2 regions of the Kitasatospora sp. NPDC098663 genome follow, and region 1 is predicted to be linked to the other one. Evidence: riboswitches for the same ligand, from Rfam matches in the RefSeq annotation. Region 1 holds a riboswitch; the other holds the start of a gene.
What was found. Region 1 has a riboswitch for S-adenosylmethionine ahead of ACIQVZ_RS00085 (aminotransferase class V-fold PLP-dependent enzyme). Riboswitches for the same ligand answer to the same signal wherever they lie in the genome.
Positions count from the first base shown of each region.

Region 2: linked by a shared signal. The riboswitch ahead of thrC (threonine synthase) and the one ahead of ACIQVZ_RS00085 (aminotransferase class V-fold PLP-dependent enzyme) in region 1 are both predicted to bind S-adenosylmethionine.

Region 1 is NZ_JBIWAP010000001.1:17,782-25,143, forward strand. It holds gene ACIQVZ_RS00080 (Lrp/AsnC ligand binding domain-containing protein) at 1-81, shown strand, start outside; gene ACIQVZ_RS00085 (aminotransferase class V-fold PLP-dependent enzyme) at 123-1,502, opposite strand; SAM riboswitch class IV at 1,555-1,672, opposite strand; gene trpD (anthranilate phosphoribosyltransferase) at 1,780-2,856, opposite strand; gene ACIQVZ_RS00095 (hypothetical protein) at 2,977-3,402, opposite strand; gene ACIQVZ_RS00100 (heme-copper oxidase subunit III) at 3,798-4,418, shown strand; gene ACIQVZ_RS00105 (c-type cytochrome) at 4,607-5,416, shown strand; gene ACIQVZ_RS00110 (Rieske 2Fe-2S domain-containing protein) at 5,425-6,477, shown strand; gene ACIQVZ_RS00115 (ubiquinol-cytochrome c reductase cytochrome b subunit) at 6,474-7,362, shown strand, end outside.
Region 2 is NZ_JBIWAP010000044.1:3,335-10,696, reverse strand. It holds gene groL (chaperonin GroEL) at 1-829, opposite strand, end outside; gene ACIQVZ_RS33890 (cold-shock protein) at 1,176-1,379, opposite strand; gene ACIQVZ_RS33885 (MoaD/ThiS family protein) at 1,969-2,247, opposite strand; gene thrC (threonine synthase) at 2,288-3,568, opposite strand; SAM riboswitch class I at 3,586-3,722, opposite strand; gene ACIQVZ_RS33875 (glucosyl-3-phosphoglycerate synthase) at 3,894-4,871, shown strand; gene ACIQVZ_RS33870 (trehalose-6-phosphate synthase) at 4,922-6,388, shown strand; gene otsB (trehalose-phosphatase) at 6,439-7,278, opposite strand; gene ACIQVZ_RS33860 (DUF3263 domain-containing protein) at 7,309-7,362, opposite strand, start outside.

The DNA.
Region 1 (7,362 bases):
CACACCGAGACCCAGATCGCCTTCCGCACCTACTCCCAGCACGACCTCGAGGCCGCCTTCGCCCTCGGCCTGGACGAGTAGGCCCCCCGGCCCCGCAGACCGGGCCCCGCCGACCGGGCCCCTCAGCCCTGCTGACGCCCCCGGTCGACCTGCACGGTGGCGACGCAGCGCCCGCCCTCGTTGCGGTAGTTCCACGCGGCACCGTCCGTGACCAGCTCGCGCACGGCGGTCAGGAAGCGGTCGACGTGCTCGTCCGGGGTCCCGGCCCCGAAGCTCACCCGGATCGCGTTCAGGCTCCGCTCGCCGGGCAGCGACGGCTCGGGCGCCCCGCACTCGGAGGGGGAGACCTCTTCATCCCCGAGCAGGGTGCGCAGCAGCGGGTGCGCGCAGAACAGGCCGTCGCGGACCCCGATGCCGTACTCGGCGGACAGCGCGGCCGAGAAGTGCGAGCTGTTCCAGCCCTGGACGACGAAGGACAGCACGCCCACCCGGGCCGCCTCGGCGCCGAACAGGTTCAGCACCTTGACCTGCGGGATCTCCGCCAGCCCGGCGATCAGCCGGGCGATCAGCCGCCGCTCCCGGGCCTCCAGCGCGTCGAAGCCCGCCTCGCTCAGCGCCCGGCAGGCCGAGGCGATCGCGTAGGCGCCGATGACGTTCGGCGAGCCCGCCTCGTGCCGGGCCGGGCCGGAGTGCCACTGGACGGCCACCGAGCCGTCGTTCTCCCGGGCCACCGTCCGGGTCGCCCCGCCGCCGGCCAGGTACGGGTCGGCCGCGTCCAGCCAGTCCGCCCGGCCGGCCAGCACGCCGGCGCCGAAGGGCGCGTAGATCTTGTGGCCGGAGAAGGCGATCCAGTCGACGTCCAGCTCGCGCACCGAGACCCGGTGGTGCGGGGTCAGCTGGGCGGCGTCCAGCACCACCCGGGCGCCGTGCCGGTGCGCGGTCCCGGTCAGCTCGGCGACCGGCCACAGCTCGCCGGTCACGTTGGAGGCTCCGGTGACGCAGAGCAGCTTGGGGCCCTCGGGCGCCTCGGCGAGCGCGGCGTCCAGGGCGGCGACCGCCTCGGCGTGCGAGCGCGGCGCGCGCAGGTAGTGGACGTCGAGCCCGGCGTGCGCCCAGGGCAGCAGCGAGGCGTGGTGCTCGGTCTCGAAGGCGAACACCCGGGTCCCGGCCGGGACGGCCGAGGCGAGCAGGTTCAGCGAGTCGGTGGTGGCCCGGGTGAAGACCACCTGGTCGCCCTCGCGCAGGTCGAGGAACTCGGCGACGGTGCGGCGGCTCTGCTCGAACAGGTCGGTGGACAGCTGGGAGAGGTACCCGGCGCCGCGGTGCACGCTGCCGTAGTAGGGGGCGTAGGCGGAGACGTCGTCCCAGACCCGCTGGAGCGCCGGGGAGCTGGCCGCGTAGTCGAGGGCCGCGTACCCGACCTTCTCGCCGCTGGCGAGCGGGACCTGGACGTCGTGGCCGAGGACGGCGAGGGGGGCGCAGATTTCGGTGGCAATCGACATGAGGATGCACTCCTTCTGGGGGTATGGGACCCCGGGAGTGCTAGTCGTCGGGCGTCCGCGCTTGCCGCACGGACGATTCGCCGAGCGACCCGGTCCTCACCCAGGGCACCCCGCCACGGACGGAGGGTTGCCGGACAGCAAGCTGGGGCTTGGTGCTGTCACTCATGACCTGGCCAAGACTCTAGGTCGCGCCCAGCGAGTGGTCAAACAGGCATCCACCATCCGGACAGCCGAGGAGCCCGCGCCGGCGTTCCGGCACGGGCTCCCAAGTACCGCCTCACGCCTGACTGGTGGCCTCCGACCAACGCCGCAGCAGCTCCTGCGCCGCGCCCGAGTCGATGGCCCGCTCCGCCCGTGCCATGCCGGCCGCGAGCTGTTCGGTGAGCGGCGCCTCGCCCAGGTCGAGCGCGACCAGCGCCGCCGCCGTGTTCATCAGGACGGCGTCCCGCACGGCCCCGCGCTCGCCGGCCAGCAGCCGGCGCGCGACCTCGGCGTTGTACGAGGGGTCCGCCCCGCGCAGCGCCTCGATGCCGACCAGCTCGACGCCGACGTCCCGCGGGTCGAAGGAGGTCTCGGCGACGGTCCCGTCCCGCACGATCCACACCTGCGAGGTGGTGGTGATGGTCAGCTCGTCCAGGCCGTCGTCGCCCCGGAAGACCAGGCCGGTCGAGCCGCGCCGGGCGAGCACGCCGGCGATCAGTCCGGCGAGCCGGGTGTCGAAGCAGCCGATCGCGTGCGAGGTGACCTTGGCCGGGTTGGTCAGCGGGCCGAGGATGTTGAACGCGGTCGGCACCCCGAGGTCGCGCCGGGCGGTGGCGGCGTGCCGCATCGACGGGTGGAACTTGGCCGCGAAGCAGAAGGTCAGCCCGACCTCCTCGGCGATCTCGGCGACCCGCCGGGCCGACAGGTCGAGGCGGACACCGAGCTTCTCCAGCACGTCCGAGGAGCCGCTGGCCGAGGAGGAGGCCCGGTTGCCGTGCTTGACCACCTTGGCGCCGGCCGCGGCCGCGACGATCGCCGACATGGTGGAGATGTTGACGGTCTTGGCCCGGTCGCCGCCGGTGCCGACGATGTCCACGGCCGGGCCGGGGATGTCCAGCGGCTCGGCGTGCGCGTACATCGCGTCCACCAGGCCGGTGATCTCGTCGACCGTCTCGCCCTTGGCCCGCAGCGCCACCATGAACCCGGCCACCTGGACGGGGGACGCCTCGCCGCTCATGATCCGGTCCATCGCCCACGCGGTGGCCGAGCGGTCGAGGTCCTCCCCCTTCAACAGCGCCGCCAGGACGTCCGGCCAGGTGCGGACCACCTGCGCGGGTGCGGTACCACCGTTCGCAGGGTTCACGTTCACCATGGCTGACTCCAGCTGTTGTCGGGTTCCCCGCGTCGGGGGGACGTCCGTACGGATGGAGTCAGCCTATCGACCGGCGGGGTTCCCGCGGCGGCGTCTTCTCTGGTCCTGAGACGGCACCGCTCAGCGGCTGACGGGCGCCCGCTTGGCCAGCCGTGCCCGCAGCAGGGTGGCGACCGCCTCGGCCAGCGCCACCGGGTCCACCGGGCGGGAGATCGCGGCGTCGGCCCGGCTCCAGGCGGCCAGCCAGGAGTCCTGCGGCCGGCCGATCAGCACCAGCACCGGCGGGCAGCCGTAGATCTCGTCCTTGAGCTGGCGGCCGAGCCCGAGCCCGCCGGCCGGCACCGCCTCGCCGTCCAGGATGCAGAGGTCCACGCCGCCCTTCTCCAGTGCCTTCAGCACCGCGGGGGTGGTCGCGCACTCCAGGTAGGACAGTTCCGGAAGGTCCTCGACGGGCCGGCGGCCGAGTGCCGTCAGCACCTGCTCGCGGGTGTTGCGGTCATCGCTGTAGACGAGGACGGTGAGCGTCTCGTCGGTCGTGTACGCCATGGGCCCTGCTCCCTCAAGTGTGATCCGGACCACGTTCGCCTGATCCGGATGCTACTCCCGATCACCCGTCGCCGAGTCCCCCTCGCGGACCTTCCTCCTCAAGCCGCCGCGCCCGCGACTCACCCGCCCGGAGGACGGCCCGTCACCCGGACCCGTCCAGACCACCCGTACGGCCGATAAGGGGCCCTCGCATTACCCCCGGAGGCTCCGCCAAGCGTGCAACGACGCTCTGGGCAACGGGGTCCCGGGCCCCTTCGAGGAACCGTCAGAAAAGGGACACGCCGCTGCTCAGCCGCCATTGGGACCCCCCACCGCCCTCCAGGGGGGCATACCGCACGCACCGGACACTCCGAGGGACACCCCCCGGCGTGAAGACGGAATAAGGGACCGACATAATGTCCGTCGTGGCGACAGCAACAGCAGTAGAAACCGGGCACGCGCACGGATCGGTCAACCGGCCGAACATGGTCAGCGTCGGAACGATCGTCTGGCTCAGTTCCGAGTTGATGTTCTTCGCGGCCCTCTTCGCGATGTACTTCACGCTCCGCTCCGTCAAGGGAGCCGAGTTCTGGACCGAGAAGGCGCACGCCCTCAACGTGCCCTTCTCCTCGGTCAACACCACGATCCTGGTGCTCTCCTCGCTGACCTGCCAGCTCGGCGTGTTCGCTGCCGAGCGCGGGGACGTGAAGAAGCTCCGCTCGTGGTTCGTCATCACCTTCGTGATGGGCGCGATCTTCATCGGCGGCCAGATCTTCGAGTACACCGAGCTGGTCAAGAAGGACGGCCTCTCGCTGTCCTCCGACCCGTACGGCACGGTGTTCTACCTGACCACCGGCTTCCACGGTCTGCACGTGACGGGTGGTCTGATCGCCTTCCTGCTGGTCCTGGGACGGACGTACGCAGCCAAGCGCTTCACGCACGAGCAGGCCACCGCCGCGATCGTCGTGTCGTACTACTGGCACTTCGTCGACGTCGTGTGGATCGGCCTGTTCGCGACCATCTACCTGATCAAGTAACCAGCTGATCAGGTCGCTGGCCACCGGCTTCGGTCCCCGCCCTCACCGGCGTCGGGCCGATTCTGCCGGTGGGCGACGCTCCCACCGACCGACCGCGCGCGCAGCCCTAGACAGGCAGCCTCGTGCCGGCCAGACCGGCCGCCGGGTGCACCCACCAGTCGACCAGATCCTGACACCGGGGTTATTCCGTGAAAAAGCTCTCCGCACGACGGCGCCACCCATTGGCGGCGCTGGTCGTCCTACTTCTCGCCCTGGCGGCAACCGGGGGGCTGTACGCCGCGTTCGCGCCCGCCGACAAGGCGCAGGCCGACGTCGCCGCGCAGTCGCTCGCGATCGATGAGGGCAAGAAGCTCTTCGCCGTGGGCTGCTCCTCGTGCCACGGCCTGAACGGCCAGGGCAGCAGCGACGGTCCGAGCCTGGTCGGCGTCGGCTCCGCCTCTGTCGACTTCCAGGTCGGGACCGGCCGCATGCCGGCCCAGCAGCCCGGCGCCCAGGTGCCGCGCAAGAAGAACATCTACTCGCAGGCGGAGATCGACCAGCTCGCCGCCTTCGTCGCCTCGCTCGGCCCCGGCCCGGTGACGCCGACCCCGGAGCAGTACACCTCGACCAACCCGGATGACATCTCCAAGGGTGGCGAGCTGTTCCGCACCAACTGCGCCCAGTGCCACAACTTCGCCGGCCAGGGCGGTGCCCTGACCAAGGGCAAGTACGCCCCGTCGCTGGAGGGCGTGGACGCCAAGCACATCTACGAGGCCATGCAGACCGGCCCGCAGAACATGCCGTCGTTCCCGGACACCACCATGCCCGAGGAGCAGAAGAAGCAGATCGTGGCCTTCGTCCGCCACACCACCTCCGATGAGCCCAACCCCGGTGGTCTCACGCTCGGCAGCCTCGGTCCGGTGACCGAGGGTCTGTTCGGCTGGATCTTCGGTCTCGGCACGCTCATCGCGGTCGCGATCTGGGTCGCCGCCCACACCACCAAGGCCAAGAAGTCATGAGCCACGACATGTCAGAAGAGAAGCTGCCGGAGTCGCACGGCTCCGCCGGTGACGTCGCCGCGCACGGCGACCCGTTCGCCGACCCGGGCCTGCCGGCCCACGAGCCCCGCCGCACCGACATCGACGAGCGGGCCGCCCAGCGGGCCGAGCGCCAGGTCTCGCTGATGTTCGTGGTCTCGATGCTCGCCACCATCGGCTTCATCGCCTCGTACGTGGCCATCGACCCGGACAAGATCGTCTACATCTTCCCGCTCGGTCACGTCAGCGCGCTGAACTTCGCGCTCGGCCTGACCCTGGGCGTCGCGCTGTTCATGATCGGCGCGGGTGCGGTCCACTGGGCCCGCACGCTGATGTCGGACGTCGAGCTGCCGGCCGAGCGCCACCCGATCGAGGCTGACGACGAGGTCCGCGCGGACGTCATCGAGCAGTTCAAGACCGGTGCCGCCGAGTCCGGCTTCGGCCGCCGCAAGATGATCCGCAACACCCTCATCGGCTCCATGGCGCTGGTCCCGCTCTCCGGCGTGGTCCTGCTCCGCGACCTCGGGCCGCTGCCCGAGAAGAAGCTGAAGGAGACGGGCTGGATCGAGGCGACCCCGGCCAAGCCCCTGCAGCTCATCAACATGAACACCAACCTGCCGATGAAGGCCGAGGACATCGTCATCGGCTCGCTGACCTTCGCCATGCCCGAGGGTCTGCACGTCCACGACGAGGACTTCCAGCAGGCGATCGCCAAGGACGCCCTGATGCTGGTGCGCATCGCGCCGGACGACATCAAGGACGACCGGTCGCGGGAGAAGGGCTTCGAGGGCATCCTCGCCTACTCCAAGATCTGCACCCACGTCGGCTGCCCGATCAGCCTGTACGAGCAGCAGACCCACCACGCGCTCTGCCCCTGCCACCAGTCGACCTTCGACCTGGCGGACGGCGCGCGCGTGATCTTCGGCCCGGCCGGCCACCCGCTGCCGCAGCTGAAGATCATCACTGACGAGAAGGGCTACCTGGTCGCCACCGGCGACTTCGACGAGCCCGTCGGCCCGAGCTACTGGGAGCGTGCTCGATGAGTACGAGCAGCACCACCGGTGCCGCCAAGCCCGCCAGCACGCGCGCCAAGCCCGCCAACAAGTGGGAGGCCGCTGCTGACTGGACGGACGGCCGGGTGGGGATCTACTCCCTCGCCAAGGCCAACCTGCGCAAGATCTTCCCGGACCACTGGTCCTTCATGCTGGGCGAGATCTGCCTCTACACGTTCGTCATCATCATCCTGACCGGTGTCTACCTGACGCTGTTCTTCAAGCCGTCGATGGCCGAGGTCGTCTACAACGGCTCGTACGTGCCGCTCAAGGGCATCGGGATGTCCGAGGCGTACGCCTCGACGGTGGACATCAGCTTCGAGATCCGCGGCGGTCTGCTGATCCGGCAGATCCACCACTGGGCCGCCCTGGTCTTCGTGGCCGCGATGCTCGTGCACATGATGCGCGTGTTCTTCACCGGCGCGTTCCGCAAACCGCGTGAGATCAACTGGGTCTTCGGCTTCCTGCTGCTGATCCTGGGCATGTTCGACGGCTTCTTCGGCTACTCGCTGCCGGACGACCTGCTGTCGGGTACCGGTATCCGCTTCATGGAAGGCGCGATCCTCGCCGTCCCGCTGGTCGGCACCTACATCCAGATGTTCCTGTTCGGGGGCGAGTTCCCCGGCCACGACATCGTGCCGCGCTTCTTCACGATCCACGTGCTGCTGATCCCGGGCATCATGCTCGGCCTGCTGGTGGCGCACCTGATCCTGGTCTTCTACCACAAGCACACCCAGTGGGCGGGCCCGGGCAAGACCGAGAAGAACGTCGTCGGCATGCCGCTGATGCCGGTCTACATGGCCAAGGCCGGTGGCTTCTTCTTCCTGGTGTTCGGCCTGATCGCCGCCATCTCGGCGATCGCCACGATCAACCCGA
Region 2 (7,362 bases), on a different contig from region 1:
GGGCCTTGACGGCGACGGACTTGAAGGTGCCGCGGATCTTGTTCACGACCAGGGTCGACAGGGCCTCGCCCTCGACGTCCTCGGCGATGATGACGAGCGGCTTGCCGCTCTGCATGACCTTCTCCAGCAGCGGCAGCAGGTCCTTGACCGAGCCGATCTTGGAGTTGGCGATGAGGATGTACGGGTCCTCGAACGTCGCCTCCATGCGCTCCAGGTCGGTCGCGAAGTAGGCGGAGATGTAGCCCTTGTCGAAGCGCATGCCCTCGGTGAGCTCGAGCTCCAGACCGAAGGTGTTGCTCTCCTCGACGGTGATGACGCCTTCCTTGCCGACCTTGTCCATGGCCTCGGCGATGAGCTCGCCGATCTGGGTGTCGGCGGCCGAGATGGAGGCGGTGGAGGCGATCTGCTCCTTGGTCTCCACGTCCTTGGCCTGGGCCAGCAGCTGGTCGGAGACGGCGGCGACGGCCTTCTCGATGCCGCGCTTCAGGGCCATCGGGTTGGCGCCGGCGGCGACGTTGCGCAGACCCTCGCGCACCAGGGCCTGGGCGAGCACGGTGGCGGTGGTGGTGCCGTCACCCGCGACGTCGTCGGTCTTCTTGGCGACCTCCTTGACGAGCTCCGCGCCGATCTTCTCGTAGGGGTCCTCGAGCTCGATCTCCTTGGCGATGGAGACACCGTCGTTGGTGATCGTGGGGGCGCCCCACTTCTTCTCCAGCACGACGTTGCGACCCTTGGGGCCGAGCGTGACCTTCACTGCGTCGGCGAGCTGGTTCATGCCACGCTCAAGGCCGCGGCGAGCTTCCTCATCAAAGGCGATGATCTTGGCCATCAGAAGTGGTCCTCCGGGACACGGTCGACTGCTCGGACCAAGGGGTGCCCGCGACGGACGGCCCTGGTGTGCGGGGGTCCTTTCCCCTACCGCTCCCGGGGGCCTCACCGACCCGGTCCGCTGTCACTCTCACGCTGTGAGTGCTAACGCCAATGATTAGCACTCCGGGTGGTCGAGTGCAAGCCCAATCGCGATCCCGCGAGCCGCCCGGGGCGCTCCCGCCGACCCGCGCAACTCCCCGCCGGGGAACGCCGACGGGCCCGCACGACGCGTGTCGTACGGGCCCGCCGAGAAGCGAGTGGTCACCAGCCGTGGGCCGCGCCGAGCTCCTGGGGTCGGAAGGGGGTCACACCGCGGCGCGGACCATGTCCGCCTGCGGGCCCTTCTGTCCCTGGGAGATCTCGAACTCGACCCGCTGGCCCTCCTCGAGGGTGCGGTAGCCGTCCATCTGGATCGCGCTGTAGTGGACGAAGACGTCCGCACCACCGTCGACCGCGATGAAGCCGTAGCCCTTCTCCGCGTTGAACCACTTGACGGTGCCCTGAGCCATTCCGAACTCCCCTAGTGCTGTGCTGGCCCTTCACGCGCCCGCAGGTCGCGGGCCCGGGTCTGGTTTGAAGGCCGGCCCGGGGAACCCCCCCTGGGCGCAGCCGTGCACGCCGCAGTCCTCCGCCGGGGGTGCCTGACGGCGCCCTGTGAGCGGGTGATTACGTCGACCGCGGCTGAATGTATCCGGATCGACGCCCTCTGCAACAGGGTCAGCTGCGGGGAATTCCGGCACCGCGCCAAGGGGCAGGACGGGCCAAAGCGGGAGGAATTCGGCATTTCACGCCGGACATAGCGGACGGATTACTACAAATCCCCGCGGGAATTCTGACATCTGCCTGACATGTTTCACGGCCCAGGCACCCGACCGGTCTCAGCGGCCGGACGACCGTCCGGCGATTCGCGGGTGATTCGCGGGTGAGGATGAGGGGAAGCCCTGTTCCCAACCGAGCCACACTCTACTCCGACTTGACCCCGCCATATTCCCGCCGAAATGCGGCCGGCCGCCCGTGCGTACGGAGAACGGAATTCCGTACACGCGGACGGCCGGTCGGACGAACGGCTCGGGCGGGGTGCCCGGATCGGGGCGCGGCTCAGCAGCCGCCGGCCACCGCCGGGATGATCGAGACGCTGGCGCCGTCCGCGATCCCGGTCGCCAGGCCCTCGGCGAAGCGCACGTCGTCGTCGTTCACGTAGACGTTGACGAAGCGGCGCAGCTTGCCGGCGTCGTCCAGGATGCGGGCGGAGATCCCCGCGTGGTTCTTCTCCAGGTCGGCGATGACCTCGCCCAGGGTGGCGCCCTCGGCGGCCACCTCGGCGGCGCCGCCGGTGTAGGTGCGCAGGATGGTGGGGATACGGACGTTGGCGCTCATGGTTCTCCTAGCGGACAGGGCCTGGCGGGGTGGGGGGTGTTCAGGCGGACGCGAGGCCGGCGTCGTGGAAGGACGCCAGGGTCGGGCGGATCACGGCGGTCATCCCGGACCCGGCGACGGCGTCCAGGGTCTTCAGGCCGTCGCCGGTGTTGATCGCGACGGTCTCCTTGGCCGGGTCCAACTGACCGGTCTCCACCAGCTTCTTCAGCACGCCGACGGTCACCCCGCCCGCGGTCTCGGCGAAGACGCCCTCGGTCCGGGCCAGCAGCCGGATCGCGTCCACCACCTCGGCGTCGGTGACGTCCTCGATCGCGCCGCCGGTGCGCCGGGCGATGTCCAGCACGTACGGGCCGTCCGCCGGGTTGCCGATCGCCAGCGACTTGGCGATGGTGTCCGGCTTGACCGGGCGGATCACGTCCTGGCCGGCCTTGAACGCCGCCGACACCGGGGAGCAGCCCGCCGCCTGGGCGCCGAAGACCTTGTACGGCCGGTCCTCGACCAGACCGAGCCTGATCAGCTCCTGCAGCCCCTTGTCGATCTTGGTCAGCTGGGAGCCGGAGGCGATCGGGATGACGATCTGCTCCGGCAGCCGCCAGCCGAGCTGCTCGCAGATCTCGTACGCCAGCGTCTTGGAGCCCTCGCCGTAGTACGGGCGCAGGTTGACGTTGACGAAGCCCCAGCCCTCGCCGGCCGGGTCGCCGATCAGCTCCGAGCAGAAGCGGTTCACGTCGTCGTAGTTGCCCTCGATGCCGACCAGCTCGCCGCCGTACACCCCGGCCATGACGACCTTGCCCTGCTCCAGGTCGTGCGGGATGAACACGCAGGACTTGAAGCCGGCCCGGGCGGCCGCCGCACCCACCGCGCCGGCCAGGTTGCCGGTGGAGGAGCAGGAGAGCGTCGTGAAGCCGAAGGCCCGCGCGGCCTCGATGGCGCAGGCCACCACGCGGTCCTTGAACGAGTGGGTCGGGTTGCCCGAGTCGTCCTTGATGTGCAGCTGCGCGGTGAAGCCCAGCTCGCGGCCCAGGTTGTCCGCCTTGACCAGCGGGGTCCAGCCGGGGTTCAGGTTGGGCTTGGTGGCGACGTCGGCCGGGACGGGCAGCAGCGGCGCGTAGCGCCAGATCGAGCTCGGGCCGGCCTCGATCCGGCGGCGCAGCTCCTCGGCGCCCTCGCTGCCGAAGTCGTACGCGATCTCCAGCGGGCCGAAGCACTCCAGGCAGGCGAAGCTCGGACCGAGCGGGAAGCGGGTGCCGCACTCCCGACAGGACAGCGCGGTGGCGGGGCCGAGGTCCACGGATGCGGGTGCGACAGTGTCGATAGCCATGATGGCGGAGGCCTCTCTCCTCATCTTCCCCGTGGCACGGTCGCGCCACAGGCCGGAATTGGCACCTGTCCCGCCGGGGCCTGTCGACAGACAGCCGCGCGAGAAGGTTGCCGGGACGTCAACGGGCCGTTCCCTCAGTCCCTCTGGATGAGCATGTGAAATTGTGGTGGTGCTCAACGGCGACCCCGGCGTGCAAAGGTCCGGCCGCTGTACGAAGACTGTATCCGAAGGCGTCAACCCCGAATGGGATCGTCCGCCACGCGAGATGGCGCGTCCCACCGACCCCGCCGAGGAGAGTCCCGTGCCCGCCGAACCGACCCCCGCGCTGCTCCCGCAGGCGGCGTCCTGGCTGCGCCGCCGCTCGTGGAGCGCGGTCGACCGGCCGGTGCACGCCCTGCTGGAGGCCAAGCGCCGGACCGGCCGCACCGTCAGCGTGGTGCTGCCCGCGCTGGACGAGGAGGCCACCGTCGGCGACATCGTCCGCACCATCCGCCGCGAGCTGATGGAGCGCCTCCCGCTGGTCGACGAACTCGTCGTGGTCGACTCCGGCTCGGCCGACGCCACCGCCGCCGTCGCCGCCCGGGCCGGCGCCCGGGTGGAGTACCGCGACGCGATCCTGCCCCGGCTGCCCGCCGTCCCCGGCAAGGGCGAGGTGCTCTGGCGCTCGCTGCTGGTCACCCGCGGCGACATCGTCTGCTTCGTCGACGCCGACCTGCGCGAGTTCGACCCGGCCTTCGTCTCCGGCATCCTCGGCCCGCTGCTCACCGAACCGGACATCCAGCTGGTCAAGGCCATGTACGACCGGCCGCTGGAGACCGAGGGGGCGGTGGTCCCGGCCGGCGGCGGCCGGGTCACCGAACTGGTCGCCCGCCCACTGCTCAACCTGCACTGGCCGGAACTCGCCGGTTTCGTCCAGCCGCTCGGCGGCGAGTACGCGGCCCGCCGCGCGCTGCTCGAACGGCTCCCCTTCCCCACCGGCTACGGCGTCGAACTCGGCCTGCTGGTCGACGCGCTGGAGACGGTCGGGCTGGACGCCCTGGCCCAGGTGGACGTCGGCGTCCGGCACCACCGGCACCAGGACGGCCAGGCCCTCGGCCGGATGGCCGCCACCATCTACCGCACCGCCCTCGAACGCCTCGACCGCACCCACCGGCTGAAGGCCTCGGCCGACCTGGTCCACCCGCTGCTGACCCAGTTCACCCGCGACCCGCAGAGCCGGGAGTTCACCGCCCACACCCACCCGGTGACCGCCCTGGAACGCCCGCCCATGCACACCGTGCCCGAGTACGCGACCCGACACTGAACACCCACCGAAAGGGTTTGCCGCTCCGGAGCCCCGGCAACGTACCAACCATGGGCGATCTCACGACCGAACGTTCGAGTGCGACCGGCACCGCCCCCGTCCTGGTGGCCTCCAATCGGGGACCGGTGTCGTTCGGCACCGCGGACGACGGCACGCTGACCCTCCGCCGCGGCGGCGGAGGCCTGGTCTCCGGCCTCTCCGCCATCGACGACCCCGACGCCGTCTGGGTCTGCGCCGCCCTCGGCGCGGCCGACCGGCAGGCCGCCAGAGGGGCCCCGGACGGCCGCCTCGACCTCGCCGGGCACGACGTGGGCGGCCAGGCCGTCCGCATGCTGGACATCGATCCCGACACCTTCGCCCGCGCCTACAACGGCGTCGCCAACTCCACCCTCTGGTTCGTCCACCACCTGCTCTACGCCACCCCCACCGCCCCCGCCTTCGACGCCGGGTTCCGCACCGAGTGGGCCGCCTACCGCGCCTACAACGCCGCCTTCGCCGAGGCGCTGGCCGCCGAGGCCGCCCCCGGGGCCGCCGTGCTGGTCCAGGACTACCACCTCTCGCTGACCCCGGCCCTGCTCCGCGCCGCCCGCCCCGACCTGCGGATCGGCCACTTCTCGCACACCCCGTGGGCCCCGCCCGAGTACTTCCGGCTGCTGCCCGACGACGTCGCCGAGGCCGTCCTCACCGGCATCCTGGGCGCCGACCGGGCCGGTTTCCTGACCCGCCGCTGGGCGCTGGCCTTCGCCGACTGCTGCGCCGACCTGCTCGGTGCCGAGGTCGACCGGGACGCCATGACCGTCACCCACGCCGGCCGCACCACCCGGCTCGGCGTGCACGCGCTCGGCGCCGACGCCGACTTCCTGCGCGAGCGCTCCCACCGCCCGGACGTCGACGAACGCCTCGCCGCCCTCCGCGAGGCCGTCGGCGGGCGCCGCACCATCGTCCGGGTCGACCGCACCGAGCTCAGCAAGAACATCGTCCGCGGCCTCCAGGCCTACCGGCACCTGCTGCGCACCCGCCCCGAATGGCACGACCGGGTGGTGCACATCGCCTTCGCCTACCCCTCGCGCACCGACCTCGCCGAGTACCGCGCCTACACCGCGCAGGTCCAACGGCTCGCCGAGGACATCGACGCCGAGTTCGCCACCCCCGCCTGGCAGCCGCTGATCCTGCACGTCGACGACGACTTCCCGCGCTCCCTGGCCGCCTACCGCCTCGCCGACGTGGCCCTGGTCAACCCGATCCGGGACGGCATGAACCTGGTCGCCAAGGAGGTTCCGGTGGTGTCCGACCACGGCTGCGCCCTGGTGCTCTCCCGCGAGGCCGGCGCGCACGCCGAACTCGCCGAGGACGCGCTCACCGTCAACCCGTACGACGTCATCGCCACCGCCGACGCCCTGCACGCCGGCCTCACCATGCCCGAGGAGGAGCGCGCCGACCGCACCAAGCGCCTCGCGGCGGCGGCCACCGCGCTGCCTCCGCAGCAGTGGTTCCTCGACCAGCTCAACGCGCTGTGAACCGGCTCGGCGCGGGCTGAACCGGTCCGCGCCGCGCGCCGGCGCCCGGCTCAGCCCGCGCCGACGGCCGCGCCGAGCGCCGCGAGCAGCTCCACCACGCCGGCCGGGCCCGGGACCACCAGGTCCGCCCGGTCGGCGAGTTCGCGCACCGGCGCGTCCCCCACCGCGCCGCTGCACACCAGCAGCCCCGCCACCCCCTCGCCGCGCAGCTTCTCCACCGCCGCGAAGGCCGCCACGTCCCCCAGGTCGTCCCCCGCGTACAGCACCGAAGCCGCCCCGCGCTCACGCAGGAAGCCGGTCAGCGCCGCGCCCTTGTCCACCCCCGGCGGCCGCAGCTCCAGCACCAGCCGCCCGGGCTCCACCGCCAGCCCGTGCCCGGCCGCCAGCTCGCCGATTGGCGCCCGCAGCAGCTCCAGCGCCTCCTCGGGCGCCGCCGTGCGCCGGGTGTGCACCGCCAGCGAGCGCCCCTTGTCCTCCAGCCACGTCCCCTCGGGCGCCCCCGCCGCCGCCAGCAGGCCAGGCAGCGCCGCCCGTGCCCCGGCCACCCCGGGGTGCACCGGCGGCGCGGTCACCTCGCCGCCCTCCCAGCGCTCGGCACCGTAGTGCCCCAGCACCACGACCCCGGGCAGCCCGTCCAGGCCGCCGTACTCCGCCGCCAGCGCGGCCGGCCGCCCCGTCACCACCACCACGGCCCGCACCGCCGGCACCAGCGCCCGCAGCGCGGCCGCCGCCCCCGGATGCGCCCGCGCCCGATCGGGATCCGCCACGATCGGCGCCAGCGTCCCGTCGAAGTCCAGCGCGATCACCGCCTCGCCCGGCGCCGCCAGGATCGCCCGCAGGCCGTCCCGCCCGGCAGCCGTGACCGGTACCCACTTCTCGTCAAAGCCCATGCCCGAGCCCTACCCCGAGGCCCCGTCCCGCTACCGTGCCGCCCGCCGGGCCTCCCGGATCCGGCGCAGCCGGTTCACCAGGAC